One region of the Marinomonas algae genome, then DNA from elsewhere that is predicted to be linked to it. Evidence: predicted binding sites of a transcription regulator. Region 1 holds the regulator's gene; each other region holds the start of a gene.

Region 1 (10,491 bases):
GTGAGAGTACAGCTTGCTGCTCGTGATCTTTCAATACAATTTGATGAAAACTGGCCTGTGGCAGAACAGGTTAGTGGTGCCTTTGAATTCGATAACAAAGGCATTTCTGTCAATGTTGACTCAGCTGTTTTGTCAGGGCTTAGCGCTTCAGACATAAAGCTAAGCGTGCCTATTGTAGATAATGCTGCAGATTGGCTGAATATCAAAGCTCGGGTCAAAGATGACTCCGCTACCATTATTTCCATGTTAAAAGAAACGCCCCTAAACGAAACAATAGTTAAGCCTTTTGAGAATTGGGATGTTACTGGAGAGGTAAGTGGTAGTTTTGATGTGAGCGTGCCTTTCTCACATGGCCAAGATCCAAAGGTTCAGGTAAGTCTGAATTTTGAGAATAACCCTGTAACATTGAAAGACTTAAATCTTCCTACGGTTATTAAAAAGGGGCAGTTAAATTATACCTCTGCAGAAGGTATTCAAAATTCAGAGTTCCAAATTCAAGGTTTGGGAGGAGAATCACGTCTTAGCCTGACCTCTAACAACACATTTGAAGGTGAATTGGCTATCTCTGGAGATTTGTCGGGAGTAGCTAATTTGCGAAATGTACTTGAGTGGCGTGAGCTCCCAGACGCTTTAACAAATGCAGTGTCGGGAAATGCGTCTTACAACGGCACTTTATCCATTAATCAGTCACAAAGTGGGCAGCTTGATTTAGTCATAAACAGTGATTTGCTTGGAGTGAATGTTGCTCTTCCCAAGCCAGTCGGCAAGAAAAATGAAGAAGCTAAACCTCTTAACATAAAACTTAGGCAACATGAAGACGACTTGGTTGTTGACCTAAATTACAGTGCTTTGTCCAACTCACGTTTCCTCATGAATGAAGGAGAGTTTGTGGGCGGAGAGGTCATTATGAATGGCGAAGAAGGGCAGTCTTTAAGTGACACAATTCCTAAAGGGTTGGTGTTGAATGGCAACTTTGACTACTTTGATGTTCAGGAGTGGTTCTCAGTCTTCAATAAACTCTCATCGGATAGCGTGAAACAAACAGAAGTTGAAGTTCCTCAACTGCCAACATGGATTAATAAAGTAAATCTTATCATTGATGATGTTGAGGTGAATCCGTATAACACTTTGCGTAACTTTAAAGTGTCTTATGATGCTTCAAAGAGCGGTGCTTTATTGGTGAGTTCTGATGAACTGAACTTCTCGTATACAAATGAAAGCCAAACGCCAAATTTACATTTTGGCTTTTTAAGCTGGAATACTGCCCCTTCAAATGATGATGTAGCCCCGCATGAAAGTGAAAATGTAGAGGCACCAATTTCTGCATATCAGGTGCCAAACATAAATTTATCGGTGGATGAGCTGTATTTAAACGAAAAGCCATACGGTGATTGGCAGCTGGCAGTCAAAAGAAATGCGAATAAAGTGAGTGTTGAGCCTATAGCGACCAAATTAAAAAGCGGTACTTTTTCTGGGCGTTTCGTTTGGGTTGATGCTGGAGAAGATTCTACTGTTGAGTTGTCGATAGGAGCAAAGGGTAAGGATATTGGCGAATTAGCTGGGAAGTTTTCTAATGAGAGTTATCTCTCATCCAAGGCTTACCAGCTTGATGTTGACCTCAATTGGAAAGGGCATCCGTTTTACTTTGACCGGAGTTCTGTGTCGGGCGGTATTAGTTTTTCTGCCGACGACGGCAACTTTCACAAGGTTGATGAGTTACCCTCCTTTTTAAAGGCGCTTGGTATTTTCAATATTGGTGCTTTGAGCCGAAGGTTAGTGTTGGACTTCTCTGATATTTACGAACCTGGGTTAACCTATGATGATTTCAATGGAGTGTTGTCTTTAAATAAAGGGATTTTGACGACAACGAAGCCAATCAAGATTGTCGCACCTTCTGCAGAGTTGGTTGTAGAAGGGAAGGCGGACATTGTAAATGAAACATTAGATGAGAAATTGACGGCAACTTTTCCGTTAACAGGCACTTTACCTCTCGCTGGCTTATTGCTTTCCACGCCTCAAATTGCCGGTTTGCTCTTTATTACGGATAAATTGATTGGTGATCAATTGTCTAAGGTGACCAGTGTTCAATACAAAGTAGAAGGTTCGTTTAATGATCCGGTTATTACGCCCATTAAGTATCGACCTTTGGAGAAAAAGTAACTAAGTTTTACTTTTGGAGGCTCTTTGTCTCACATAAAAAAAGCTCTAGCTATTTGCATAGTTAGAGCTTTTTTTATGACTTATTTTTTTAGGTGTTACTTAAGGCCTAAGCGTTTTTCTTCTGCTTCACGTAAAAAACGAAACAGCTTTTTACGGTTGGTTGTGTTGCTTCCTTGTGACACTTCTTTCTGAGATAGGCGAATAAGCTGTCTAAGTAGTTGTATGTCTTCCATGTTTGGATTTTCGTCTAGATATTGAGACAGAACCTCTTTACTGTTTTCACCGACTAAAGCGTCTCTTTTGGCTTCTAATTGATGAAAAAGCTTATTGTATGCGGCTGAGGTGGAGTCAAATAAAGCCACTCGTTGAGCAATCGCTTCATGATCTTCCGTACGCATGATTTTGCCTATGTACTGTAAATGTCTTCGTGATGCTTCGTGGTGTTTGATTCTTTCTGCTTCTGCAATGGCATCGCGTAATGTGTCAGACATTTCAACTTTCTTAAGTTGGTTTTTGCTTAACTTAAGTAGCTTTTTACCAAGATCTTGCAAAGCTTCCATTTCTCGCTTGATCTGGGTTTTGCTTTTAGGAATGTCGTCTTCATTTTCAAATTGATCAAAGTCTGTCATGGGAACCTATATTAAAAAGATGGTAGCAAGGCCAAGGAAGGAAAGAAATCCAACAACATCGGTTACTGTTGTAAGGATTACGCTTCCGGCAAGAGCTGGGTCTATACCGACTTTCTTCAATAAAATCGGTAAAAGTGTGCCTGTCGTTGCGGCAAATAAAAGATTAATGATGATCGCGCCCGCAATGATATAGGCAATCTTCATATTGTCAAACCAAAGTGCGGTGAGAGCGGCAATAATTGTTGCCCATAAAAGCCCATTAATAAGGCCAACAATGAGCTCTCTGTTTAACAACCAGCGAGTGTTGGTGGTGCCTATTTGGTCGAGCGCGATGCCGCGTATTACCAATGTGAGAACTTGAGAGCCTGCGATACCGCCCATACTGGCGACGATAGGCATGAGAATGGCGAGAGCAACAACTTGGTCTAGTGTATCCTGAAATAACCCAATGACATAAGAGGCAATAAACGCCGTCACCAAATTGACTCCTAGCCATACAGCGCGGCGCCTTGTTGTTTTCATAATAGGGGCGAATGTATCTTCGTCGTCATCAAGACCAGCCATGCTTAGCATTGAGTGTTCTGCTTCGTCTCGAATGACATCAACCACGTCATCGATCGTGATTCGCCCTAGAAGCTTTTTGCTTTTTCCATCAATAACAGGGGCAGAAACAAGGTCCATTTTTTCAAATAATTGCGCTACTTCGCTGGCAGGTGTTTCAGCTTCAATGACGGTGTATTCTGTTTCCATGATATCCCGAACGATATCGCTGGTGTCTGACACTAATAATTTTGTGAGAGGAAGTGTGCCTAATAAGCGGTCAGATCGGCTAACAACCAGCAGGTTGTCTGTCATATCAGGGAGAATGTCGTGTCTTCTTAGGTAGCGAAATACAATATCAATCGTTATGTTTGGACGTATTGTTATTGTGTCTGTATTCATTAAGCCACCGGCAGAATCTTCCGAGTAGCTTAAGAGAGCTTCAACACGCATTCTGTCTTGCGTTGTCATGGACGCAAGAACTTCTTTTACAACGGTTTCAGGTAGGTGTTGTAATAAATCGGCTAAGTCATCGCTTTCGAAATTTTCCGAGAGCTCTATCAGTCGCTCGGTATCCATGTTTTTCATGAATTGAGCGCCGATATCTTCACTTAGGTATTGTAGTACTTCGCCTTGGTTTTCTGAGTTAATTAGCTCCCATAAAAGCTTTCGCTCTTTAGGCGGGGAGGATTCGAGTAATCGAGCAACGTCCTGCGCAGGTAGCGCACCGTTAAGTAAATAACGGATTTGCATGGTGGCACCGGATTCAAGAGATTCGGTGACTGTCTGCAGATGATTAGTTAGAGTTGCTTTCTCTGACATATAAAGTGTTACTCATCTTCACCAAAACGATTATTGATCAGTTCTATTATGGCTTTTAGAGCGTCTTCTTCGTCATCTCCATTGGTTTTAATATGAATTTCGGTGCCTTTTCCTGCAGCGAGCATCATCATTGCCATAATGCTTTTTCCGTCGACGTTACGACCTTCTTTTTCGATGGTAATATCACAGGAGAAGCGAGAAGTTGTTTCAACAAGCTTTCCTGCTGCTCTAGCATGCAAGCCAAGTTTGTTGATGATAGTAATAGACTCTTCTTGCATGCATGTTTCCTATATTAACGAATCAAATATATTGAATAGCTCTTCGTTTGTTTGAGCGGTTCTTAGTTTATCTAAAGATTGTGGCGATTGTGCTAATTCTGCAATTTGCGCCAATGTCGACAAATGAGAGTCGCACTCGTGAGGTGGAACGATGAGGGCGAAGATCAAATCTACTGCTCTTTTGTCAATAGCATCAAAGTCAATCGGATTTTGTAATGACATTACAACGATTGCCGTATGATTAGCAGACTCCAAACGGCAATGAGGAATGGCTATACCATTTCCTATACCAGTACTACCAAGTTTTTCTCGGCCTAATAAAGCGTCATAAACCGCTTCGTTATCGCAATGCAGTTTGTTAGATGCGACTTCCGCTAAGTTCTCAAGAACGCGTTTTTTGCTGACAATCTCTTGTTTTGCAAAGACAAGTTCTGCTTTCAATAATGATTTTAATGGCATGGTAAAATAGTGTCCGTTTAGATCAATCGCTTGCGTTCATTGGATGGCGGTATGTTCATCGCCTCGCGGTATTTTGCGACAGTACGACGGGCAACTTGTATGCCTTGGTCTGCCAAAATAGTCGCTAGTTTATTATCGCTTAAAGGTTTTTTCGCTGGCTCATCTGTTACTAGCTTTTTAATCATGGCTCGTATCGCTGTAGAAGAGCATTCTCCGCCAGATGCTGTATTGACATGGCTAGAGAAGAAATATTTAAGTTCAAAAATACCTTTTGGTGTGTGTATGTATTTTTGAGTTGTCACCCTAGATATTGTTGATTCGTGCATGCCGACTTCTTCTGCTACATCGTGAAGTACCATGGGTTTCATGGCTTCTTCACCTAATTCAAAAAAGTCAATTTGACGGCTTACAATACAGCTGGCAACTTTCAGAAGGGTTTCATTTCGGCTTTGTAGACTTTTCATGAACCACTTGGCTTCTTGTAATGATGTCTTAATATAGCTCGCGTCCTCGGGTGTTGAGGCGGTGCTAGCCATAGCAGAATAAGTTTCGTTTATTTTGACTGGCGGCAAAGCGTCGTTGTTTAGCTCTACTTGCCAACTGCCATTGCGCTTTTTGACAGAAACATCTGGAATGACATAGTCCGTATCGTCTGCATCAATAACAGAGCCTGGACGAGGATTAAGTTGCTGTATTAGGCTAACAACTTCTTTGAGAGCTTCGTCTTTGAGCTTTGTTTTTCTGCTTAATTGCGCAAAGTCACGACTACCGAGAAGTGGCAAATAATTGTCAATCAAGTTGTGCGTGCTTTTGTATAAAGGATGGTTTTGAAACGCTTCTAACTGAACTAAGAGGCAGTCTCGTAGATCGGTAGAGCAAACACCAATAGGATCAAAACGCTGCAGTCTATGTTGGACGGCCATGACCTCTTCTATATCAAGCTCTTCTAGTTCGATAGAAAGAGACTCGCAGATATCGTCTGGTGTAATACTTAGGTAACCATCTGGCTGTACGCATTCAATGATTGCGTATGCAATCTCAATGTCTCTATCAGACATGTGAGTTAAATTTAATTGCCAGATTAAGTGGTCTTGTATGCTTTCTGCTGGCGCATTACGGCTTTCGAAGTCGCCGTCACCTTCATAGCTATTGTTGTCGCTGATCGCGGCAGAGCTTTGATAGGTGTCATCCCAGTTGCTGTCTATTGAGAGCTCTTCAGGAATGCTTTCTGTCCATTCTGATTCAACACGAGCTTCTTCACTTGTATTGACATCAGGTGTTTCTGGTGTGCTTTTGGATTCGATGCTGGCTGGTGCTTCTACTTGCCCTTGTTCGTCATCGTCAAGTTCAAGAAGAGGGTTTGACTCAAGAAATTCATGAATTTCTTGTTTAAGATCCAGCGTAGAAAGCTGCAACAAACGTATCGCTTGCTGTAGCTGAGGTGTCATGGTCAGCTGTTGACCGAGTTTTAACTGTAAAGACTGCTTCATGGAGCAACTCTTTTTATTTGAGTGAATTGGAACGAGTTATGCATACTACTCCCTTTCTGCAGTAATGATAAGGGGTTACAGGCGGAAGTCGTCACCTAAATAGACTTTTTTTACCTGTTCATTGTTAATAACTGTACTGGCATCACCAGAAGCAATGATATATCCGTTACCCACAATATAAGCTTTATCGCAGATGTCTAAGGTTTCTCTGACATTGTGATCTGTGATTAGAACGCCAATGCCGCTTTCTTGTAAGTGTTTAATAATAAGTTTGATATCGCCAACAGAAATAGGGTCAACACCAGCGAAGGGTTCGTCTAAGAGAACGAACTTTGGATTCATTGCTAGTGCTCGTGCAATTTCTACACGGCGTCTCTCGCCACCAGATAAGGCCATGCCTAAGTTCTTTCTGATATGGGTAATATGAAATTCTTCTAATAAATCTTCAAGCCTGGATTTTTTCTGGGCTTTTGTGAGTTCTTTGCGTGTTTCTAAAATCGCTAAAATATTGTCTTCAACAGACATTTTTCTAAAAATGGAGGCTTCTTGTGGTAAGTAGCCGATACCTTTTTGTGCTCTAGTGTGCATGGCGTTACTGGTGATGTCTTTACCATCGATAAATATGCCGCCTGCATCATTGGCAACCATTCCAACTATCATATAAAAGCATGTGGTTTTGCCTGCGCCGTTAGGGCCAAGCAAACCAACGGCTTGCCCTGACTCAACTGAGATGGAAACATCTTTTACTACTTGTCGTTTTTTGTAGCTCTTTGCTAGGTTTTTAGCTTCTAGAAGGGCCATTTAATTTGTTTCCTCAACTAATGGAGGTTGAAACGTCATTGATACTCTGCCTGTGCCTTTTTTTTCTGCACTAAAGGCTCCATCACTAATAGTGTAAAGGATGTAGTCGGCGGATATAAAGTTGTTTAGCTTGCTTAACTGTCCATTGCCTATAATTTCTAGTTTGGATTCAGTGATAGAGTAATGGATTTTATTGCCTTTGCTGGTAACAGTGTTGCCAGTTGAATCGATTTGTTGGCTAAATTTTGCGGGTTGCCCCAAGGCTTCTAAGCGACTGAATTTTTTTGTCTCTATATCAGTTACAACTTTTAAATATTGTGCCTGTATTTCAATAGAGCCTTGCTTAATGAAGACATTGCCTTTGTAAATGGCTTCTCCAGTATTTTGGTTAAAAGAGGCTTCATCAGCTTGAACTTCTATGGATTTATTTATGTCGTCTGGTAAGGCATAAGTGTATTGACTTAATAAAGTTGAAATTAGCAAAGCGCTAATATTAATCAAGTGTTTCATATGTTCCTCTTACAGATCCTGTCATGATGACTTCTTCTGAATTGATATAGGTCGTAATTTTGTCAGCGGAAGCTTCTCCTTGTGTGGAGACTAGCATCGGACTTCCTTGGCTTGTTAGTGATTGATCTTTATCTAAATAATGTATGCTGTCTGCGCTCAATTTTATGTCTTCAGATTGAAGGTATGTCTTAACGGCTTCAGCTTTGTCTGTGAGTAGAATATCATTACTTCCATCATGAATGATGCCTTTATTTGCTTTTGCGCTCCAAGTGCCTGACTCAGATTTTCGTGCAACGCTTGGAGAATCAAGGAGTGTTTTAGAGTCATCAATATAATGCAGCGTTTGCTTCGCATTGAGGGTTTCGATTAATTCTCCATTTTGATTGAACTCTTTGATGGTTACCTGAGTAATGAAGTAGTCCGGAGAGCTGCTTAAAGAATCTGTTGGTATTAGACTTCTTTGAGGAGAAGCTTCATGCCATAGAAAAGCAGCTACACCAGCAATCAATAAGATAGCGAATAATAATATTTTAGGCGTAGCTGTGCTTTCAAATTTAAACATTAGATCGAACTGCCTGAGCTAATTATAAATAGATAGACACAATAAGATCCAAGAAGCGGTAATCCAATCCAGCGTGGAATGCTGCCGGTTTTAGATTTTTTGAAAACATAAATAGCGAACGCAAGGGCGATTGTTAAAGCCAATACCCAAGGGTAATCTCGATTAGTTACGTTGGCATCAATAATGCCTGGCGCAATTAACGCAGGTAAAGGCAGTACCGTTGCCAAATTGAAAATATTGGAACCTAAGATATTACCGATGGCGATGTCATGGTGACCTTTTCTTACACTGCTCACTGAGGCGGCTAACTCTGGCAAGCTGGTGCCAATAGCGACGATAGATAGTCCAATGATGAGCTCACTGACGCCAAGTGCCGTTGCTATGTTAATTGCTCCCCACACCAAGAGTTTAGAACTGCCAATTAAAACAGCTAAACCAATTAAGGCAATGATTAGGGATTTAACGACTGGTGAGCCGTCGTCTTCTGGGAGTTCGTCTTTTAATTCGCTTTCAAGATCTTTGCTGCCCTTTAATAAGATACTCAAAATTATGATGAAGGCTAAGATCAGAAGGATGCCGTCTAATACGCTCAAAGCTTGATCGTAAAGTAAGTAACCAGCAAGGAAGGTGATGGCCAGAACGAGGGGTACTTCTTTCGTTGTTAAACCCTTTGCGATAGGAACAGATGAAAAGAGTAAAGTGATTCCGAAAACCAGAGCGATATTGGCGATGTTAGAGCCAATTACATTTCCAACTGCAATTTCTGGGGCTTGATCAAATGCTGCAATTGCAGAAACAACCATCTCAGGCGCGGAAGTACCAAGAGCAACCAACGTGATACCTATTACCATTGGGCTTACGTTAAGTTTTTCGGCGACTAACGCTGAGTGCTCGATGAATTTATCGGAGCTCATGACTAAAAGAATTAAACCTGCGATAAGCGCAATGGAAGATAGCAACATGATGTGGAAAGTACTCATAAATTCAGGGAGTACCATTTAATGAGGTTTGTGATTGAAATTCAAGACTTGACCTGACAAACAAATTGAATTTGCTTTGCTTTGATTTTATTTATAGAAGGGCGGTGGTAGTATCTGGGGATATTTTGTAGGGATAAAAAATGTATGTCAGCGCTTGATGCTTATATAGATGTTAAAAATCTCAGCTTCTTCCGAGGCGGTCGTGTTATTTATGAAGATATTTCACTTACCATCCCGAAAGGGAAAATTACAGCGGTAATGGGGCCGAGCGGAACAGGCAAAACAACCTTGCTGCGCTTGATTGCAGCGCAACTGGAGCCGGATAGTGGCTCTATTTTGATCAATGGCGAAAATGTCCACTCTTTATCTAGAACGGACCTTTATAAGGTTCGTAAAAAGATGGGCATGCTTTTTCAAAGTGGTGCACTCTTTAGCGATATGTCAGTAGCAGAGAATGTCGCTTTTCCTATGGAAGAGCATACCAAGCTTTCAGTGTCAGAAATTCAACGTATTGTGGCTGATAAGTTGCACAGTGTTGGCCTTAGAGGGGCGGCTGGCTTAATGCCATCTGAATTGTCTGGCGGTATGGCTAGACGCGTTGCTTTAGCGCGCGCCATTGCGTTAGATCCTGAGTTAGTCATGTATGATGAGCCTTTTACAGGGCAAGATCCGATATCAAAAGGTGTTCTGGTGAAGCTCATACGCCAACTTAACGATACCGCCAATATTACTTCTGTTCTTGTTTCTCATGATGTCGAAGAGTCGCTTTCTATTGCTGACCATGTGTGTATTTTGGCGGGAGGACGAGTCATTGCTGAAGGCTCGGCTGAAGAAATACGAGCTTCTGACGATCCAGAGGTTAAACAGTTTTTGAATGGTGAGCCAGACGGACCTGTGCCTTTCCATTATCCTGAAGATGCGCTAGCTAATGAGGTTGCATTATGAAAACAGTGGCTTCTTTAGGAGCGTGGTTTCTTAGTTGGCTCGAAGCGGTTGGAAGAGCGGGTATTTTCTTGGCTCAAAGTGTTTTTAGGTTGCCTGTGCGTTTCAATGAGTCAGTTAATCTCTTAATAAAACAGTTATATTCTGTTGGGGTTTTGTCTCTTGTTATTGTTGTTGTGTCTGGTGCTTTTATCGGTATGGTGTTGGCACTTCAAGGTTACAGTATTTTAGCAAAGTTTGGCTCTGAAGAGGCAGTTGGTCAGTTATTAGCATTGGCTTTATTGCGAGAGTTGGCACCTGTTGTGACGGCTTTGCTGT
Region 2 (10,491 bases), on a different contig from region 1:
GGTGCCGGTTTAGTTGTGTTGGAAACTCTTGAACATGCCTTGGCTCGAGGTGCGACGCCTTTAGTCGAAATTGCTGGGTATGGCACCAGTGGTGATGCTCATCATCTTACATCTGGGCCAGAAAGTGGCGAAGGGGCTGCTCGTGCTATGTCGGCGGCGCTGGCTATGGCCAATGTGCCTGCTGATAAAATTGGTTATGTGAATGCGCACGCGACTTCCACTCCTGTTGGTGATCGAGGAGAGATCAATGCGCTTCGTAGCCTTTTTGGAAGCACTATATCTAATGTTCCTATTTCTTCTACTAAGTCTGCAACAGGACATCTTCTTGGTGCTGCAGGTGGCGTAGAAACTATTTTCAGTGCTCAGTCATTAATCAGTGGTGTTCTACCGCCTACGCTGAATCTAGAGCAACCAGAAGAAACTATGGCGGATTTGGATTTGATTCCAAAAACGGCCCGAAATAAACAAGTGGATTATGTTCTATGTAACGGTTTCGGCTTTGGTGGTGTGAATGCTGCTATTATTTTGAAGCGCTACGTTAAAAGCTAAGATGAATTTCTGTGCGTGATTTGGAAAGGGCTAAGCCTAAGCTCTTTTCTGTCCGTTATGTTTTGCTTCATCCATTAGCCAATTCACAAAGGCTTCGATTCTTTCTTTTCTGGAAGAGTTCTTGGCGTAGTTTACGTAAAACTCTATGTGGTTCTTTAACCGATTTGGAAAGACTTGTAAGAGAGTGCCTTGCTCCAGTTCCTCTTGCACCATAAATCTAGGGCACAAGAAAACACCGTGCCCTGCTTTTACGGCATTGATTCCCATATACCAGGAGCTTACCTCAGCGCATAAAATGTCGTTATCTAAGGTGGGGATTTTTTGCTCTTCGAACCAAGTGTTCCAACGATAAATAGAAGTGTCCACTTGTATTAACCAACATTGAAATAAATCCGAAGGAAATTCAAGTCGCCTTCTGGCGGCCAATTCTGGTGAACAAACAGGAATCACTTCAGAAGATAAAAGTAAGCGTTGTACCGTATTGTCTTGCTGGTTTACTTTGTTGTCGATGGTTACATCGACTGAACCAGAGTGAATGTCTTCTCTTTCATCCGATGAAAAAAGCTTAATGCTTACCTCTTGGTGTAGATCGGAAAAACGCCACAGTTTCGGCATGAGCCAGAGTGACACAAAACTTTGCAGTCCAGAGACTTGGAGCGTTCCTCCAATTGGCTCAAGTTTGACGCTTTCCAACCCTCTTTCTATGTGATCAAACGCCAGTGATAAATGCTCGGATAGTGCTTGTCCTTGGCTTGTTAGTCGCATTTCTCTACCAGAACGATAAAAAAGCGCTACACCTAGATACTCTTCTAATAGGCGAATTTGCTGACTGACTGCGGCTTGTGAAACATGCAGTTGTTCTGCTGCTTTGGTATAGCTCAACGTTTTGCATGCGACAGAGAAATAATGAGTGGCTTTTAAGTGGGTGACGCGAGTACTCATAATGCTTTCCTAACAAATGACAATCCATAAGGTTTTCTAATTTTATCTGTTAGAAAACATCATTCGTTTTTACCCCTTTTGGACGACAAAATAAAGTTCTTATGAAGCGGAGGTGGTTATGTGGACTTTATTGGTTTGGGTGAATGACAAGGTTATTAGCGGCTATCAGTCTTTAGAAAAACGCTATTTAGAACATAAAAAGAAAAAGAAACACGGCCAACAAATGATGCGCTCTCGTCAGCTTCCTGAGTACTTACGCCGAGATATGGGGCTGCCTCCTTACAATACGCAATCGCAAGAAGAGAAGAATACCTAAGAGCTTAATAAGGGTTATCTGACAAATTACAGAAGGTATCCCGTTGGCAAGGCATATTCTTGCTCAATACCACTGTGAGAGCACAGTGGTATTTTCTTTAATGTAAAATATGCTATTAGATAATCTTAATTTATAAGTAAAAGTCTTGTGACCAATATTAGACTCAAAAGCCGTGATGTTATCGCTTCACGGCTTTTTTGTTTGGCAAATCGGTAATGGTTCCTGCACCCAGCTCTGCGGCCAGACCAACGCTTTCATGTAAGCTTGGGTGAGCGTGAATAGTTAGGGCGATGTCCTCGAGTGTTGAACCGAATTCAATGGCTAGAGTCAATTCTCCTAATAATTCGCCAGCGTGGGAACCTACAATACCGGCACCCAAGACTCGCTCTGTTGCCTCGTCATAAATAAGTTTGGTTTTGCCTTGTGTCACGCCAGAAGCAATCGCTCGACCGCTGGCGCTCCATGGAAAAACGGCGGTTTTAACAGGCAGTTTTTGTTTCTTCGCTTCGGTTTCTGTTAACCCAACCCACGCCACTTCTGGGAAGGTGTAAGCGATGGATGGAATCGCCAAAGGTTGGAAGGCGACATTATGTCCAGCAACGACTTCAGCGGCTATGTGACCTTCGTGAGCTGCTTTATGGGCAAGCATTGGACCATGAGTGACATCGCCAATGGCAAAGATATTAGGTACAGATGTTTTGCATTGATCATCTGTCAGTACAAAGCCTCTTTCATCTATCTCAACGCCTATTTCTGGAATACCGGCGTTGCGTCCATTTGGAGAGCGGCCAACCGCCACCAATACCGAGTCAACCGCAAGGTTTCGTTCACCGTCTTTGTCTTTCAGCGTGATGTTTAACGCTTCTGGTGTGGCTTGAATGTCTGTGACTTGGGTTTGTGTCAGAAACGTCATGCGATCTTTATTGGCTTGCTCGAAAACACGCACAAGGTCTTTATCGGCGCCTGTCATAATCTGGTCGCCCAATTCCGCCACGGTGATTTTTGCCCCTAGCGCTTGATACACAGTCGCCATTTCTAAGCCAATGATGCCGCCACCAAGGATCAATAAATGCTCAGGAATACGCTCAAGTTGCAATGCACTGGTAGCATCGAGAATGCGTGGGTCGTCGTAAGGAACGAAAGGTAATTTAATGGCACGAGAGCCAACGGCGATAATGGCTTGTTTAAACGAGAGTGTTTGAACGTCATTGCCTTTCGTGACGGTTAGAGAAGTCGTTGACTCAAAATGCCCTTCACCTTGTAACACATCTACTTTTCGACCTTTTGCCATGAGAGCAAGATTGCTGGTTAAGGTGTCGACAGTAGATTGACGGTGATGACGAATAGCGTCTAGGTCAATGGTTGGCTTGGCATATTGAACGCCGTGGGCGGCTTCGTCTGCCATGAGTATTTTACCTGCCACATGCAACAGCGCTTTAGAGGGTATGCAACCAACGTTTAAGCAAACACCACCAATGGTTGGATGGCGTTCTACCATAGCGACTTTTAAGCCTAAATCTGCTGCTCGAAAAGCGGCCGCATAACCACCTGGCCCACTACCCAATACCAAAAGATCGTATGTCATTTTCAAATTCTCCGATGACGTGTTTTAGAGTCTATCTATCACTTGATAGGTGAAATATAGCTTGTAGATAAAAGCGAAGTCAATAAAATATCTATCACTAGATAGATAGTCATATAGGTAGAGAGCTGATGACGTTATGAAAGACACAAAGGTAGATACTAAATCTAAAATCATGGATGTAGCCGAAGAGTTTATTTCTCAAGGAGGTTATGGTGCTTTTAGTTTCCGAGACATAGCAGAATCAGTAGGCATAAAGAGTGCAAGTGTTCACTATCACTTTCCAACTAAAGGTGACTTGGTCGCTGCTGTAATGGCTCGATACACCCATGCATTTTCCCAAATGTTACCAGACCCTTGTGATGCAGAGTTTAGTACTAAAGACCTGATACATGGATTCATTGATGGTTTCAAAGCCAAAGTGGTAGATCAAATGAACATGAGTTTATGTACCATGCTGACGTCTGATAAATCGTCTTTGCCGGACGCTGTATGTCAGGAGCTGGCTATTTTTTATAAGTTAAAACTAGATTGGCTGACGCAAGTCTTTATGCGTATAGAGCAAACTGATGAGGAAGAAGCCTTAACAAAAGCAAGTCAACTTCTCGCCTGTTTACACGGTGCTTCTATTTTAGTTCAAGGTGCAAATGATCCCTCCTTTTTTGATCGTGCTTTGTCTCATTGGCGAACGGCGTATAATTAACTTCCTGAATATTCAAAATCAGAAGCACTAACTCGCATTATTACTTCATTGAAGTTGCTTCATTAAGGTAAAGTTAGCACTCTTGATATTAGATTCACCTATTAAATAAACGAAATAACATCTATGACCTCAACAGATAAAAACTTACACAACCCTACTTTCAAGTGGTCTTTTTTAGCTCCACGCTTTTGGGGGTCTTGGTTGTTAATCCTTCTAGTGCTCGCTTTGGCTTATGTTCCTTTTCGTATACGAGATAATTTGGCGAAAAAACTTGTTCCTTTAATGATGAAGAAAAAAACGGGCGCACTAAAACGTGCACGTATTAACCTTCAATATTGTTTCCCTGAAAAGTCGTTTGAAGAGCGGGAAACCATGTTACGACACAGTTTGGAAACCGCTGCTCAATTCTGCTTGGCTTATGGAGAGTTGTTTGTCCGCAGTGAGAAATACAAAAAGAGCCGTAACGAAATCATAGGTGGAGAACACCTCTTTCCTCTTCTCGATAAAGGTGAAAATGTCATTACCCTTGTTCCGCACTGTTGGGCGATTGATTACACAGGCTCACTGATTGCTTCTTTAGGTTATACCCTGACAACCATAATGAACCCAAGCAAGAATCCTGTAATGGATTGGATAATGCATGTTCAGCGCAATCAGTATGGTAATGGCGTTGTGTATCCAAGAAGCGTTGGTGTGAAGCCGTTCTTACAATCTGTAAGAAAAGGCTGTGTTGGTTATTACCTACCAGATGAAGATTTGGGCCTGAAGCATTCAGAGTTCGTCCCTTTTTTCGGCACTGAAAAAGCGACTATTAAAGGGTTGGGGAAATTAGCGAAACTGTCAAAAGCGCACATCGTTCCTATGTTCCAAGCGTACAACGCGAATTCAGGAAAGTATGAATTACATATATTTCCTGCATTAGAAAACTTCCCTACTGGCAATGATAGAGAAGATGCGATCATCATGAACAAAGCATTGGAAGCGATGATTGAACCGAATACGGAACAATATATGTGGATATTGAGCTTGTTACGTAGTCGACGACCTGATGGTAGTAAAGCGTATCAAGGTAAAGTAAGTTAATTCCACTAGCTATTTATAAGGCTTTTTAATTATGTCTAACACTTCCGCATTGCCAGACATTCAAGCTGTTAAAGCGTATTTATTGTCACTGCAAGATCATATTTGCACATCATTGGAAACCTTGGAGCCAACGACTCGTTTCACAGAAAACGCGTGGGATAGACCTAATGGTGGCGGTGGCCGAACTCGTGTTATCGCAGGTGGTGAGGTGATAGAAAAAGGTGGTGTGAACTTTTCACACGTAATGGGCGATAGTCTTCCTCCTTCTGCTACGGTAGATCGTCCAGAATTAGCCGGTGGCCGTTTTGAAGCCATGGGCGTTTCTTTGGTGATTCACCCTAATAATCCGATTGCTCCAACGTCCCATGCTAACGTGCGTTTGTTTGTTGTTTATAAAGACGGCATGGAACCTGTTTGGTGGTTTGGGGGCGGTTTTGATCTGACGCCTTATTATGGCTTTGAAGAAGACTGTATCCATTGGCATGAAACGGCTCGTGACGCAGTGGCACCTTTTGGAGACGACTATTACAGCCGCTTTAAGAAATGGTGCGATGAATACTTCTACCTGAAGCATCGAGGTGAGCCTCGTGGAATCGGTGGCTTATTTTATGATGACTTCAATGAAGGGTCATTTGAGCATTGTTTTGGCATGATGCAATCCGTAGGTGATGCGTTTACCAAAGCTTATATACCAATTTTAGAGCGTCGAAAAGATTCGCCTTTCACTGAAAAGCAACGTGATTTTCAATTGCATCGTCGTGGTCGTTATGTGGAATTCAATTTGGTTTTCGATCGAGGCACACACTTTGGCTTACAAAGTGGCTTAGGCCGCACAGAATCGATTTTGATGTCATTACCACCCGAAGTTCGTTGGACCTATGAATACCAAATAGAGCCAAACAGTGAAGAAGCGAAATTGACAGATTACTACCTCACATCAAAAGATTGGTTAACGGTTTAACTGTCTTGTTTTTGGTGCAAAGAATAACGAATTAAGAAGAGAGAAAACGTCTTGGATAAGTACGCTGTATTTGGAAACCCTATTGCTCACAGTAAATCGCCTGACATTCACATGCATTTTGCCGACCAAACGCAACAAGATATCAGCTATACGCGTATTTTAGGCGACGATGTTGAATTTGAGAATCAGGTTAAAGACTTTTTCAAACAAGGTGGACACGGCTTAAACGTCACCTCTCCTTTTAAGGATCGTGCTTACGCCATGTGTGATGTATTGAGTCAGCGTGCGCAAAAAGCCGGTGCTGTGAATACCTTGATGATGGGCAAGAACGGCGAATTGTTTGGCGATACAACCGATGGCGTTGGCATGGTTCGGGACATTGTTGAGTGTCATGGCAAAGCGATCAAAGGCAAACGCGTTCTGATTATTGGCGCGGGTGGCGCGGTGCAAGGCATTCTTGATAACGTACTCGCCGAGCAACCAGAATCTGTGACCATTGCCAATCGTACGGTAGAGAAAGCACAAGCACTTGCTGAGAAGTTTGGTTGTCTTGCTTCGTCTTTTGAGGCACTAGAAGGCACATTCGATATTATCATTAATGGTACTTCTGCCAGTCGTAGTAGCAGTTTGCCTCCACTTAAAGATGAGTTAGTTAATACTCACTCTTGGTGTTACGACATGACTTACGGCAAAGGCACAACGGTGTTTTTACAATGGGCGATCGATCATGGCGCAAGCGGTGTCGATGGCTTAGGCATGTTAATTGGTCAGGCAGCAGAGTCTTTTTATATCTGGCGACAAGTTCGACCAGATATGGCGAGTTTAGTCACTTCGATGCGCCAAGAAATGGAAGCGGCTAATTAAACGAGGACGGCGAAATGAAGGCGCAATGGTTTAATTCGGTGGATCAAATAGGCGAAGCCAAGTGGCAAGCGGCGATTGGTGACACTCAATACCCTTTTGCGCAATACGCTTTCCATAAAGCATTAGAGCAAAGTAACAGCGTTGGCGATAGCACAGGCTGGTATCCTGAATACCTGTTCGTCATGGACGATGATGACGAACCATTGGCGATCGCCCCAACCTATTTGAAAACCCATTCCCAAGGGGAATTTGTGTTTGATTGGTCTTGGGCCGATGCTTACCACCGACATGGTATGGAATATTACCCAAAGCGTATTTGGGCCATTCCTTTTTCTCCTGTCACTGGGCCGCGAATCTTCTCTCACCTTGATCCAAAAGGCGACGACGCAGGCTTTGCTCATTTGTATCCAGCGTTAGCGGAACTCATGACACAAGCAAACCAAGAGCGGCACTTTTCCAGTTGGCATTTGTTGTTTACCAAAGCTGAGCACGGTGAGCTTTTTCTTCAGAACAAAGACTTATTGCATCGTATTTCTTGTCAGTTTCATTGGTTCAATCGTGGCTATAAAAGCATGGATGATTACCTTTCCTACTTTTCCAGCCGTAAGCGTAAAGTCGCCAGAAAAGAGCGAGAGAAAGTGGCTAAACAAGGCGTGACTTTAACTCGAAAACTCGGCAATGAATTAAGCGCAGAAGAGATCGATTTCTTCTATTTATGTTATCAATCCACTTACGCAAAACGTGGTCAGCAAGGTTATTTAACAAGAGAGTTTTTTGGTTTATTAGCAGAAACCATGGGCGAGCAAATTCTTTTAGTACAAGCTTATAAAGATGGCGAACCGATTGCGGCTTCGTGGTGTTTCTTCGACGATCATTCACTTTATGGTCGTTATTGGGGTTGTATGGAAGAAATTGACAGCCTGCACTTTGAAGCCTGCTATTACCAAGGAATCGAATTTTGCTTGGAAAAAGGCTTACAGCATTTTGATCCTGGTACTCAAGGGGAACATAAAATCGCCCGAGGGTTTGAGCCCGTGTTTAGTCACAGTATCCATCACATCGAACATGAAGGCTTTCGCGAAGCGATTGGTAACTTCTGTCAGGAAGAAGCGCAAGCCGTGCGCGAATATCATCAAGACACCCACGCACTTTTGCCGTTTAAAAAAGACGATTAAATGTCCTGGTGCGGGCCAAATAATTCATAATGAATGCGGTCAGACGACACGCCTAGAGTGACCAGTTGTTGTTTTGCAAACATCATAAAATTTACCGGCCCACATAAGTAGAAGTCACCATCCGTAATAGGTAGGCTGTCTTTGATTGACTCTAATGCCATTTTGCCTTCATAAATGCCTTCTTCAGTTTCGTCTACCTTTTCATACCAAGTATGTACATTCAAGGGTAAAGCCCCTTTCAGGCTATTCACATGGTCTTTAAAGGAATGTTGGTGTGAACCGGCACAAGCATGCAAATAGCTAATCGGCTGTGAGTAACCCTGCTGGTTTAAGGTGTCCAACATCGACTGCATAGGCGTTAAGCCAACACCACCAGAAATGAGAGTCACTGGTTTTTGTTTGTCTTGGAAGGTGAAGTCGCCCGCTGGTGGCATTAATTCCACTTCATCATCTACGTTAAGGTGGTCGTGTAGATAGTGAGACATAACACCAGCAAGATCACCCTCGCCATCACGTTTCACACTGATGCGGTAGGTTTTACCATTTGGTGCGGTAGACAAAGAATATTGGCGGATTTCATCGTATTCATTGCCTTTAGGGTGAACTTTAACACCTAGATATTGACCTGGAAGATAGTCAATGACATTGCCGCCATCGACAGGGGCAAAAACAAAGCTAGTGACCAACTCTGACTCTGGTGTTTTAGAAATGACTTTGAAGCGACGGAAGTCTTTCCAGCCACCTGCTTGTGCAGCTCGTTCTTCGTAAAGATTGCTTTCTACCTTAATGAAAATATCAGCCAGTTGCTTATAAGCCGCTCCCCAAGCTTCTTCTACTTCTGGTGTAAAAGCGTCTGGTGCGAGTTCTCGAAGTGTTTCGATCAAATGGTGACCGACCACATCGTATTGAGCTGGATTGATGTTAAAGCTGGTGTGCTTGTGAGCAATGCGCATAACCGCACTGGTGAGTACTTCTAAGTTATCAATATGCGTTGCGTAGGCTGCAATGGCATTAAACAAAGCGGCTGGCTGGCGTCCTGTGTTTTGGTGTGTCATGTTGAACACATCTTGTAGCTCAGGATGATGGGTAAACAAACGATTGTAGAAATGCTCTGTAATCGCTGTTCCAGCGGATGCCAATAATGGAATGGTCGCTTTTACCGTATCTATATGTTGTTGAGATAGCATGCTTTCCCCTTAATAAATAAGCCCTTAATGAATAAACCCTTAATGAGTTTGCTATCTTTGTTATTGCTAAGTTTGTGCCAAATAAAAATAACCAATAAAAACATATGTTTATGATTTTTAATTTATTTTCAGAGTCAATAAGACCTATATAAATAAAGTCGATATGGTATTTTTGTGTCATTATGACTCTAGATAAATAAACGTGATGGATCTCTTCTATGAATAAGGTTTCAAGTAACGCCCTACTTAGCTTTGCACTTGATCTTGCGGGCTCTGTTACTCATCCCAGTCGTTTTGAAGAATTGGTGTATGCAATACGCTCCATCATTGATTGCGATGCAGTTGTATTACTGGTGAATCATAATGACGTGCTGACACCGATTGCTCAGCGGGGCTTATCTGATGATCTGATGGGAAGACGCTTTAGCATTGAAGAGCACCCTAGACTGAAAGTGATTTGCGAGAGCAATTACCCTGTCCGTTTCCCTGCGGATTCCACATTACCAGACCCATACGATGGCATGGTTATTGGCCATGATGACCATCTAAGAGTGCATTCCTGCATGGGCGTGCCCTTGTATTTAGAAGGCAAGCTGATTGGCGCGGTAACCTTAGACAGTATTACTCCAGGTGTATTTGATGACATTAATGCAAGAGCGTTAGAGATCATTGGCGCCATGTCCGCTATGACCTTGAATACAGCTATGTTGATGGAGCAATTGGAAGACAAAACATGGCAAGCTCAACAGGAACTGCAAGCCATCAATGAACAAGCCCAAGTGAAAGATGGCGGTGAGATGATCGGCCAGAGTGATCTGATGAAAGCGCTAGAGCAAGCCATTAAGCTGGTGGCACCTTCTGACTTTGCGATCTTGATTGAAGGGGAAACAGGCGTTGGTAAGGAGCTTGTTGCCCGTATGCTTCATCAAACATCCCTACGTTCTGCCTCTCCTATGGTGTATGTGAATTGCGCGGCCATTCCTCATCATTTAATTGAAAGTGAACTATTTGGGCATGTGAAAGGAGCGTTTACCGGTGCAGACCGTGATCGCCAAGGTAAGTTCTTGCTTGCAGATGGAGGTACCTTGTTCCTTGATGAAATCGGTGAGTTACCGCTGGAAGTGCAAGG
Region 3 (10,491 bases), on a different contig from region 1:
AGCTCCTTGCGAGCTTCGTATAAACGTCTACCTAAACGATAACCTCGATATTCCGGCGCAATAAGAACATCTAAACCATACATGGCGTCGCCTTGAGGGTCGTTTAAAATGTTTTCTTTTTGATCGACCAAATCATCATAAGTATGAGGGTTACTAAAGCGTTGATAATTGGCTTGTACAGATAAAGCGATACCGACAATTTTACCGTGATCTTCCAGGCAAATTTGCCCTTCAGGAAAGTCTTTTATTAATTGATGAATTGTGTGTTTTGGCCAAGACCCACCAATATCATGGTAAACCTTATCCATGAGTAGTTTTACTTGCTCATAATCGTTGTTGGTTAGATTACGAATTTTTAAATGTAAGTCTTCTAGCATGATGGCCTCGATTGTATTGGCTGATGCGTGTTTTGTAGATGCATCAGACTGTATTTGTATAACAAGATAATAACGCTTCTTTATGTCATGAGGGCGTTATATTTGTTTTAAAGCACCAAAAAGATTGTCGTTAGAAAAAGAAAACCCCCGCCGAGGCGAGGGTTTTATTAAGAAAGAACTAAATGCTTTCTGGAAGAATTACTTTTTGAATTCTGGGTATGCTTCCATACCACACTCAGAAAGGTCAACACCTTCGTATTCTTCTTCTTCGCTAACACGAACACCCATGATTGCTTTGATGATCAACCAAGTTACTAGGCTCGCTACGAATACCCAAACGAAGATAGTTACTGCACCAGCGATTTGACCGCCGAAAGTAGCACCGTCGTTTGTTAGAGGAACAGCTAATAGACCCCAAAGACCAACAACACCGTGAACAGAGATCGCGCCCACTGGATCGTCAAGCTTCAGCTTGTCTAGAGTAAGGATAGAAACTACAACAATCAGACCACCAACTAGACCAATCAAAGTTGCGCCTAGAGCAGAAGGAGTTGAAGGCTCTGCAGTGATAGCAACCAAACCAGCTAGCGCGCCGTTTAGAAGCATAGTCAAATCTGCTTTACCGAATAGGATGCGAGCAAGAATTAGTGCGCCAATTGCGCCACCAGCTGCTGCAGCGTTAGTGTTTAGGAACACCATAGCAACAGAGTTAGCGCTTGCGATATCGCCAAGTTTCAATACAGAACCACCGTTGAAACCGAACCAACCCAACCAAAGGATAAGCGTACCCAAAGTTGCAAGAGGTAGGTTTGCGCCAGGGATTGCACGTACTTCACCGTTAGGACCGTATTTACCTTTACGAGCACCCAGGATGATTACACCAGCCAATGCTGCTGCAGCACCTGCCATGTGAACGATACCAGAACCTGCAAAGTCAGAGAAACCAAGGTCGCCAAGGCTAAACATACCGAATACAGAACCGCCGCCCCAAGTCCAGTTACCTTCCATTGGGTAGATGAAACCAGTCATAACAACAGCGAATGCTAGGAAAGCCCATAGCTTCATACGCTCAGCCACTGCACCAGATACAATAGACATTGCTGTTGCAACGAATACTACTTGGAAGAAGAAGTCAGAAGCGCCTGAGTAGATAGAACCGCCTTCAAAACCGCCATCACGAGCAGCGAAGTCAGCTAGAGTTGAGTCTACATCAACGTCTTGAATACCAGTTAGGAACCACTCGCCACCGTACATGATCGAGTAACCGCAAACTAGGTACATGATGCAAGAAATGGCAAACAAAGCCACGTTCTTGGTTAAGATTTCAGTGGTGTTTTTAGCGCGTACTAAACCCGCTTCTAACATGGCAAATCCGGCTGCCATCCACATAACTAGTGCGCCACACACCAAAAAGTAAAAAGTGTCCATGGCATATTGTAAGTGAAAAATTTGATCTTGCATGTTTCGCCCCCCTAAAGGCTTGTAAGATTCGAAGCTATAATTAAACTGCTTCTACACCAGTCTCGCCGGTACGAATACGAACCGCTTGCTCAAGGTTAACGATAAAGATTTTACCGTCGCCAATTTTGCCTGTGTTTGCAGCGCCACTAATTGCTTCTACAACTTGGTCTGTCATGTCGTCAGCAATAGCAAGTTCGATTTTTACTTTAGGTAGAAAATCAACTACGTATTCAGCGCCACGGTATAGTTCTGTGTGGCCCTTTTGACGTCCGAAACCTTTTACTTCTGTAACCGTGATACCTTGAACACCGATTTCAGAAAGAGCTTCTCGAACATCATCCAGTTTAAATGGCTTGATGATGGCTGTTATAAGCTTCATACCCACTGTCTCCTTTAATTAAGTCAGTATTATTGTCGTAACGCAGGTAAGCTCTTTATTCAATATGCGTGCCATATACTGAAGTGCCTTAGTGCCAAAGGGTTTGTAAGGATTTTGTCTGCTTTTGGAAATTAAAAAGGCGAGGGCGTGTTTATAAATGGTGCGTTTATTTTCAAATGTTTTATTTTTGGTGCATTAACTTGGTGCGGGTGTCCTTGTATCAAATAAACTCTCTTGGCTTTATCTCCTTTGTTCTGATTAAGAAAAAATCCTTTAGATACCAGAAGATAAGCAATCCCTGTGTTGTGTTAACAGTAAAGGGTCGACGATTGGTCGAAAATTGCACAAAAAAGAGGCGATTCATTCTTGTGCTAGATTGATGAGCATTTAACTTAGAGCGTGAAAAAGTGGCTTAGAAAACATAGATTGCTTGTTTGTACCTTTTAACGACCTCTATACTATGCTTTAAAACACTGACTTGATGCCTTTTGTGAGGCGTTCAAAAATACGAAGAGTAATATGACATGATAGATCAATTTATTAAGCAACTTGGTACAGGCTTAGAGCAAGCCGCAGAGACGTTAGGAAAATTGCCGAAAGAAGAAATCCAGTCGCAGTTGCATGAAGTTGCTCGTAATACACTGACTAAAATGGATCTGGTGACGCGTGAAGAGTTTGAAGTGCAAGAGGCTATGTTAGCAAAATATCGAACAAAGCTTGCAGCTTTAGAAGCGCGCCTGACTGAACTAGAGGCTGGAACGAAAAGTTAAAAATAGGAACTAAATGATGGTAATGTCATTGCTTATTTCCAACCTTGTTTCCAATCGACAGTGGAAGTCAGTGATTGCCAAGGTAATGTGTATGAGTTTCTGTTGATGACAGCTTCAAGAGTACATTCGATAACAGTACCTTCTTCATCACGCATTAACTCAGTCACAATAAAGTGTTTTTCTTTATGGGTAGGCGAGACAGAAGTCCATTTTGAGAGCAGTAATTTATTAGGGTTAATCTGAGTTTTTGACATAGAGTGATCTCATTACATTAATGATAGAAGAGAGAGTTAAATTCTCACCTCTATAAATACGTTAAAAAAGACAAGCCGGATTGCTTGTGCCTATTAAAACTAACTAAGATCAAGGAGTGATCATGAGTTTAGCGACGATTTACAGCCGCGCACGAGTTGGTGTGGCTTCCCCTTTGGTAACAGTTGAAACGCATATTTCAAACGGTTTACCTTCCCTCAATATTGTGGGCTTGCCTGAAGCGGCAGTTCGAGAAGCAAAAGATCGTGTTCGCAGCGCTATCATCAACAGTCATTTCGAATTTCCTACCCGAAGAGTCACTATTAACCTCGCGCCTGCGGATTTGCCCAAGGAAGGTGGGCGTTACGATTTGGCCATTGCAATTAGTGTGTTAGCGGCCTCTGGTCAATTAGGCGAAGTGAGTTTAGGTGACACAGAGTTTATTGGCGAATTAGCTTTGTCTGGTGATATTCGAGGCGTTCCGGGCTTGTTGCCTTCTGCGATTGCGTGTCATGAAGCCAACCGTCAATTGATTCTGCCAGAAGATAATCAAGACGAAGCTGCCTTGGTAGAAGGGAACGCGGTTTATGCAAAACACCTGACACAAGTGACCGCACATTTATTAAAAATGAACCCGTTGCCCCATTGTGAATCCAAACCTGTGGCGTCTTTGCCTTTGAATCATAAAGATATGCGCGATGTAAAAGGGCAATACCAAGCGCGACGGGCTTTGGAGGTAGCAGCGGCAGGCGGTCATAACCTGTTGTTTATTGGCCCAGCTGGTACAGGGAAAACCATGCTGGCGTCTCGCTTACCGAGCATTATGCCCGCCATGACAGAACAAGAGGCGTTATCTGTGGCATCGGTTCAGTCAGTCGCAGGGCGAAAAATGGGGCTAGATTGGTATTGGTCAGAGCGACCATTTCGATCGCCGCACCATTCTTGTTCGGCAGCGGCTTTGGTCGGTGGTGGTTCGATACCTAAACCGGGAGAAGCGTCTTTGTCTCACAATGGCGTTTTATTTCTAGACGAATTACCAGAATTTGATCGTAAGGTATTAGAGGTTTTAAGAGAACCACTTGAAAATGGTGAAGTGCATATCTCTCGAGCCCGTGGTCAGGTCACTTTTCCAGCTCGGTTTCAATTAGTCGCCGCAATGAATGCGAGCAATGAAGCTTATACGGGCGGCCAAGACTATTATCAGTCGAGTGCGAGCCAAAAGTATCTGAAAAAATTGTCCGCACCTTTTTTGGATCGTATTGATTTGCATGTAGAAGTGCCGCCTTTGCCCTCGAATGTTTTGGTGAATGCCCAAGAAGAAGGTGAGTGTAGCGCCAGTGTCCGTGAACGTGTTGAGAAAGCTGTTGCCAGACAAAGAGCACGGCAAGGAGTTCAAAACGCTTTGCTAAGTGGTCGTCAATTGGAACAGATTTGTGCATTGAGTGAAGAAGACAAACACTTTATGCAGCAAGCCTTAGAAACTTTGAAGCTTTCCGCAAGAGCTTATCATCGGGTGTTAAAAGTGGCCTTAACCTTGGCGGATTTAAACGATTCGCCAGTAACAAGAGCTCACCTTATGGAGTCCTTGAGTTATCGGAAAATGGAGAAAACGCTCGCGAACGCTGTGTCTTCTTAGTTGTTTTTATTGTGAGAATTTTGGCTTTTTGATGTGTTGTATTTTGCATTAGAGGTATTTTTGAGTTTTAACACTTCTTAAAGGATAAATAAAAACTGTTTCAAATAGTTTCATTTCGTTACAATTCTTCGCCCATTTTTCAAATCGACATTACAGCTTTGCTTTTCTTCAATGTGAATTGTGAGAAAGCTGTGAACAAAAGTCGTCGAATGGGTTTTCTGGTTTCTTCGAATAATAATGAAATGCTTACTTAGCGCCTTATTTGGTGTGAATCAGTTTGCATAAATGGAGTTTCATCTTATGGTTATCCAGCTTTTTCCTCTTTGGGCGATACTGCTTTCCGCCCTAGCTTTTTTTCAACCCGATTTATTCGTTGGGCTGAAAACTCAAATTGTCCCTCTGCTTATGATTATTATGCTAGCGATGGGATTAACATTAAGTCCAAAAGACTTTAAGCAAGTATTGAAAAGCAGAAAAGCCGTTGCTGTCGGCGTTTTATTACAGTTTTTGGTGATGCCAATTGCGGCGTTCGCTGTGGCTATGGTGTTTGGCTTTGATACCGAATTAACTGTTGGTATGTTGTTGGTTGGTAGTGTGGCAGGCGGAACCTCGTCGAATGTTATGTGTTACTTAGCGAAAGGTGACACGGCACTGTCTATTTCTATGACGGCCATTTCCACTTTGTTGGGTGTGGTGCTAACGCCTTTCCTTGTTTCTTTAATGATTGGTACCAGTGTTGATGTGCCGGTTTCTTCTATGTTGATCAGCCTCTTTAAAATTGTCTTGTTGCCAGTGGCAGCCGGTGTGGTGATTAACACGCTTTTCTCGAAAGTTATTCGCAAAGCAGAAGTCGCTTTACCTTATATTTCTATGTTCGCCATTGTGTTGATTATTGCGATTGTGGTGGCATTGAGTTCTTCTAAGTTGGTAGAAGTGGGTCTTGTGGTCGCTGCCGCCGTTATTCTTCACAATACGATCGGTTTGATCCTTGGTTACTGGGTGACGTATTTACTCGGGTTTGATTCTCGAGTTTGCCGAACCATCGCATTTGAAGTTGGTTTGCAAAACTCTGGCTTGGCAGCGGCGCTAGCTGTGAAATTCTTCACACCTTTGTCTGCTTTGCCTGGCACACTTTTCAGCGTATGGCACAACATTTCTGGGTCATTGTTGGCAAGTTATTGGAGCCGACGAGCAGTAGAAAACGTAGCGGATAAAGATTCGTCTAATTAAAAATAGATTGTCTTGTACTCAAAAAGGGATGCGATTTCGTGTCCCTTTTTTTGTGAATGAGTACTTTTTCTGTCGTGCGGCTGAAGTTGATCTCAGGTACACTTGAGGTTGTTTTTCAATTCCCTTTTTTAGCCAGAGTCTTGTCATGAGTGAGCCGCTTCCATCCATATCTCAACGTCTTCGAAGTTTGAACGAACGTCAACTAGACGCGGTGAAACAAATTGATGGGCCGCTACTTGTGTTGGCTGGCGCAGGTTCGGGAAAAACCAGTGTAATCACCACTAAAATTGCTTATCTCATTCAAACCTGTGGTTTCAAAGCCAATAGTATTATTGCCGTCACTTTCACCAATAAAGCGGCGCGAGAAATGAAAGAGCGGGTGGTGAGTATTTTGTCTAAGCCCGAAAGCCGAGGCTTGAGCATTTCCACCTTCCATAATTTGGGGCTGCGTATTTTACGCAAAGAATACCGCCGAGCAGGTTTAAAAGAAGGCTTCACTTTATTCGACTCGCAAGACTCTTTTAGCTTAGTTAAAGAGATTCTCGACAAAGAATTCAATGGTCAAACAGACTCTGCGGCTTATTGTCAAAATACAATTTCCAACTGGAAAAATGACCTTACTACGCCACAAGAAGCCATGACCAATGCCGACACAGAAGAGTTTCTATTGGCGGCTCAAGTGTATGCGCAATATCAGCGTTATTTGCGAGCGTACAACGCGGTGGACTTTGACGATTTGATTTTGTTGCCTGTGAGCTTGTTAATGTCTGACGACGAATTACGAGAACGTTGGCAGAAAAAAGTACGCTATTTGCTGGTGGACGAGTGTCAGGATACCAATGCTAGCCAATATGAATTGATTCGTTTGTTGGCAGGTTATCGCCGTTGTTTTACCTTGGTAGGAGACGATGACCAATCCATTTACGCTTGGCGTGGTGCTCGCCCTGAAAACTTAGAACGCTTATCCACAGATTACCCGAACTTAAAACTGGTGAAGCTTGAGCAAAACTACCGCTCAACAAAAACCATCTTGAAAGCCGCGAATACCTTGATCGCCAATAATCCGCACATCTACGATAAAGCCCTGTGGAGTGACCTTGGTGTAGGTGATCCTATTCGCGTCATGGTGACTCGCAATGAGGATTCTGAAGCGGAGCGCGTGGCAGCTGAAATACAAACACGCCATTTGCGCCATGATATTCCTTATCGTGATTTTGCTGTGTTATATCGAGGAAATCATCAGGCGCGCTTGTTGGAAATTAAGCTTCAAGCCTATCGTATTCCTTATAAAATGAATGGCGGCACGTCATTTTTCTCTCGCGCTGAAATCAAAGATTTAATGGGCTATTTGCGCCTTCTTGTAAACCCAGCAGACGACAATGCTTTCTTGCGAGTAGTAAATTTGCCACGCCGTGAAATCGGCCCAGCGACCTTAGAAAAAGTCGGTAACCTTGCCACAGAACGCGGCGTGAGTTTATTTGAAGCCTGTAGCTATAAAGAGATCGAAGAAAGCGTGACTGGACGATCATTAAAAAGCTTACAAGATTTTGAAAGCTGGATGTCTACATTGCGACGACGCCTAGAAGGCGCTTCGCCTGTTCCCGTTATTGAGCAAATGATCCACGACATGGATTATTACGGCTGGATTCAAGAACAAACATCATCGACCAAAGCGGCTGATCGTCGTATTGAAAACGTGCGTTTCCTCTTGGATTCTATTCAGCGCATGATGGAATCTGCTTGGGAAGAAGACGAAACAGCAGGTTTAGATCAAGCCATTAGTAAGTTGCTCTTGATCGATATGCTAGAGCGTCAAGAAGAAGAGGAAGACGAAGACAAGGTTCAGCTGCTCACGCTTCATGCTTCAAAAGGGTTGGAATACCCGCATGTCTTTTTAATTGGTTGTGAAGAAGAGCTTTTGCCGCATCGTAACAGCATAGAAAACGACGATATCGAAGAAGAGCGTCGTCTTGCTTATGTTGGTATTACTCGAGCGAAGAAAACCTTGTGCATCACGCTGGCTGCGAAGCGTCGACAATACGGTGAGGAAATAGACTGTTTACCAAGTCGATTCCTAGATGAATTACCAGAAGAAGATTTGGTGTGGGAAGGTCGTGGTGATGAATCTGAAACCGTGAAGAAAGAGCGCGGCCAAGCGTCATTATCTGCTTTAAAAGCCATGTTAAACGACTAATCAAGTTCGTTTTGATCTTTGTTAACTTTGACTGTTATCTATCATGTATTGAATGGTGTTTTGCATTTCAGCATCACTACAATCAAAACATAACCCCTTTGGTGGCATTGCATTAATGCCTTTAGTCGCATTCAGCAATAATGTATCCATGCCTTTTTCGATATGAGGTAACCAATCGGCTTGGCTGCCAAACTTCGGCGCATTTGCCACACCGCTAGCATGACAGGTAATGCAATATGTATTGTATATTTGATCTGCTGGGCGCTCAGCTTGAGCGGTCAAACTCACTAGAGAAGTTATGGCTAAGCAAGCTGAGAAAACGATACGGCAGATACTAAAAAATATATTCACAAGGAAGCCTTAAGGAAAACGTTTGAGTCATTATAACAGTCAATGTACTTATACGTGGACTGTTTAGCGATGGATTGGAAAGCATACAAAAGTCACTTTATCATTCCGAATTGCTATTAGTACTGGAATCCTAAACAATTTCCTTTAGAATACGCACTCCATTTCTTGCTGGCTTAGTTGTTCATCGACAGAACAAAACCATCTTAGCCACAGACATGCGCCCGTAGCTCAGCTGGATAGAGCGTCGCCCTCCGGAGGCGAAGGCCGGAGGTTCGAATCCTCTCGGGCGTGCCATTTGGCGTTACTCATTGGTAAACTTAATAATTTTTATTGAGTTTAAATGCTATTCACTTCTTGGCAAGTGTTAGTCATATCGCTATAATGCGGATCGTTTTTCGGGCCTGTAGCTCAGTTGGTTAGAGCATCCGACTCATAATCGGCAGGTCCCCCGTTCAAGTCGGGGCAGGCCCACCATATAAAATAAGCCTCGATAAGTTAGTGAGAACTGACTTGTCGGGGCTTTTTTATTTCTCACCATAAGATCAATCTAAGTGTTGAATATTTTAGTGTGCTGACACTGCCTTGTGGCAATCTTTAAACTGTTTACTAGTTTGTTTTTTTGACTGCTCCTGCCTTAAGCTACCTTCAGTATTTAGGTATAGTTTTGTATAAAAAACCTTACAGTGAATCTCTTTCCTATCTCTTCTTGTCCTGTACTATAATATTTTATTGATAAAGGGATTTTACCTCTCACTAGGAACATTTATGTTTTTTAAAGCCAATTTTAAAGTTCTTGTTTTACTAGTTCTTTTGACGTTTTCTGCGCTTGCTTTGCATCGTTTTGGCTTTTTAGACACGTCTTTATCTCTTCTAGAAAACCGCAGTTCAGACTTATTTAGATCCGTATCTACAAGTGGCGTTATAGGAGACCTTACAAAAAAAGGTGATCGTACCGTCTTAAAATGTCACCTTGAGTCAACAGAAGGGTTTAATTTGTGTGGTTTGTCTGTTGATTTAAGAGATGGGTTGGGAAGAGGAATTGATATTGGGCACTATGATGAGCTGGATTTAGAGCTATTGTATAGTGGGCCTTTTGCCGACCCTAAAATCAAAGTCTCTTTTAGGAATTTTCATTCTAATTACTCTTCTTTGAAAGATCCTATCTCCATGAAATTTAACACTATTATCTTTTCTGCTGAAAAGTATTCTGGTGTTCTGACTGTTCCGTTGGATGCGTTTAGAGTAGAGAATTGGTGGATAGATCAATACGATATTGATTTTAAAGACAGTCAAACTGACTTTTCAAACATCTTTTACTTAGAACTTTTAAGCCACAACATGCCAGTTAGTGGTGACTATAAAATCACCCTCGATAAAGTTGTTTTAAGAGGGGAAATAATTTCTGAGAATAATTTGCTTAAGCTGATTTTTTCAACTTGGTTATTGGTTGGAATCATATTTTTAATTAGACAGCATAGTAAGTTAAATGAGATCTCAAAACGCGACATGCTAACAGGCCTTTATAACAGACGAGGTATACAAGAGAGACTGAGTACCATATCGGCAGATCATGCAGTCTATATGTTCTATATAGACATCAATGATTTCAAAGGTATTAACGATACTTACGGTCATGATGTTGGTGATAAATTGCTAATCTGTTTTAGTCGAATGATTGAAGTAAAGCTCGAAAAGCACCAAAGCCGCAGTTATTTTTCTCGTTTCTCTGGCGATGAATTTGTGATCATTTTTGATGACTTGAAAAGAGAAGATATGTTGGCATTGGCTTATGCCATCACTCTTAATTTTGAAAAGCCAGTTAATATTGACTCTTATAGTAT

Evidence for each region. The regulator sigma-54, encoded in region 1, starts transcription at its own class of promoters, with help from an activator protein. The targets are predictions, from matches to a motif close to TGGCACNNNNNTTGCTNT.
Region 2: a site for sigma-54 is predicted at 9,425-9,442, ahead of hmpA (NO-inducible flavohemoprotein). Genes of this name have one in related genera too.
Region 3: a site for sigma-54 is predicted at 2,274-2,291, ahead of glnK (P-II family nitrogen regulator). Genes of this name have one in related genera too.

What each region holds. Positions count from the first base shown of each region.
Region 1 is NZ_JBLIXK010000006.1:170,826-181,316, reverse strand. It holds gene ACMUMQ_RS10635 (YhdP family protein) at 1-2,160, shown strand, start outside; gene yjgA (ribosome biogenesis factor YjgA) at 2,256-2,789, opposite strand; gene mgtE (magnesium transporter) at 2,796-4,151, opposite strand; gene ACMUMQ_RS10620 (HPr family phosphocarrier protein) at 4,160-4,429, opposite strand; gene ptsN (PTS IIA-like nitrogen regulatory protein PtsN) at 4,439-4,888, opposite strand; gene ACMUMQ_RS10610 (RNA polymerase factor sigma-54) at 4,906-6,378, opposite strand; gene lptB (LPS export ABC transporter ATP-binding protein) at 6,454-7,179, opposite strand; gene lptA (lipopolysaccharide transport periplasmic protein LptA) at 7,180-7,689, opposite strand; gene lptC (LPS export ABC transporter periplasmic protein LptC) at 7,673-8,251, opposite strand; gene ACMUMQ_RS10590 (calcium/sodium antiporter) at 8,251-9,231, opposite strand; gene ACMUMQ_RS10585 (ABC transporter ATP-binding protein) at 9,376-10,176, shown strand; gene mlaE (lipid asymmetry maintenance ABC transporter permease subunit MlaE) at 10,173-10,491, shown strand, end outside.
Region 2 is NZ_JBLIXK010000004.1:95,896-106,386, reverse strand. It holds gene fabF (beta-ketoacyl-ACP synthase II) at 1-549, shown strand, start outside; gene ACMUMQ_RS08440 (LysR substrate-binding domain-containing protein) at 586-1,491, opposite strand; gene ACMUMQ_RS08435 (hypothetical protein) at 1,610-1,807, shown strand; gene lpdA (dihydrolipoyl dehydrogenase) at 1,986-3,392, opposite strand; gene ACMUMQ_RS08425 (TetR/AcrR family transcriptional regulator) at 3,529-4,092, shown strand; gene lpxM (lauroyl-Kdo(2)-lipid IV(A) myristoyltransferase) at 4,216-5,175, shown strand; gene hemF (oxygen-dependent coproporphyrinogen oxidase) at 5,207-6,136, shown strand; gene aroE (shikimate dehydrogenase) at 6,188-7,000, shown strand; gene ACMUMQ_RS08405 (GNAT family N-acetyltransferase) at 7,015-8,175, shown strand; gene hmpA (NO-inducible flavohemoprotein) at 8,172-9,362, opposite strand; gene norR (nitric oxide reductase transcriptional regulator NorR) at 9,581-10,491, shown strand, end outside.
Region 3 is NZ_JBLIXK010000001.1:749,918-760,408, reverse strand. It holds gene ACMUMQ_RS03565 (GNAT family N-acetyltransferase) at 1-377, opposite strand, end outside; gene amtB (ammonium transporter AmtB) at 576-1,838, opposite strand; gene glnK (P-II family nitrogen regulator) at 1,879-2,217, opposite strand; gene ACMUMQ_RS03550 (accessory factor UbiK family protein) at 2,742-2,987, shown strand; gene ACMUMQ_RS03545 (TIGR02450 family Trp-rich protein) at 3,020-3,241, opposite strand; gene ACMUMQ_RS03540 (YifB family Mg chelatase-like AAA ATPase) at 3,364-4,875, shown strand; gene ACMUMQ_RS03535 (bile acid:sodium symporter family protein) at 5,176-6,105, shown strand; gene rep (DNA helicase Rep) at 6,251-8,299, shown strand; gene ACMUMQ_RS03525 (c-type cytochrome) at 8,321-8,650, opposite strand; tRNA gene ACMUMQ_RS03520 (tRNA-Arg) at 8,868-8,944, shown strand; tRNA gene ACMUMQ_RS03515 (tRNA-Ile) at 9,048-9,124, shown strand; gene ACMUMQ_RS03510 (putative bifunctional diguanylate cyclase/phosphodiesterase) at 9,416-10,491, shown strand, end outside.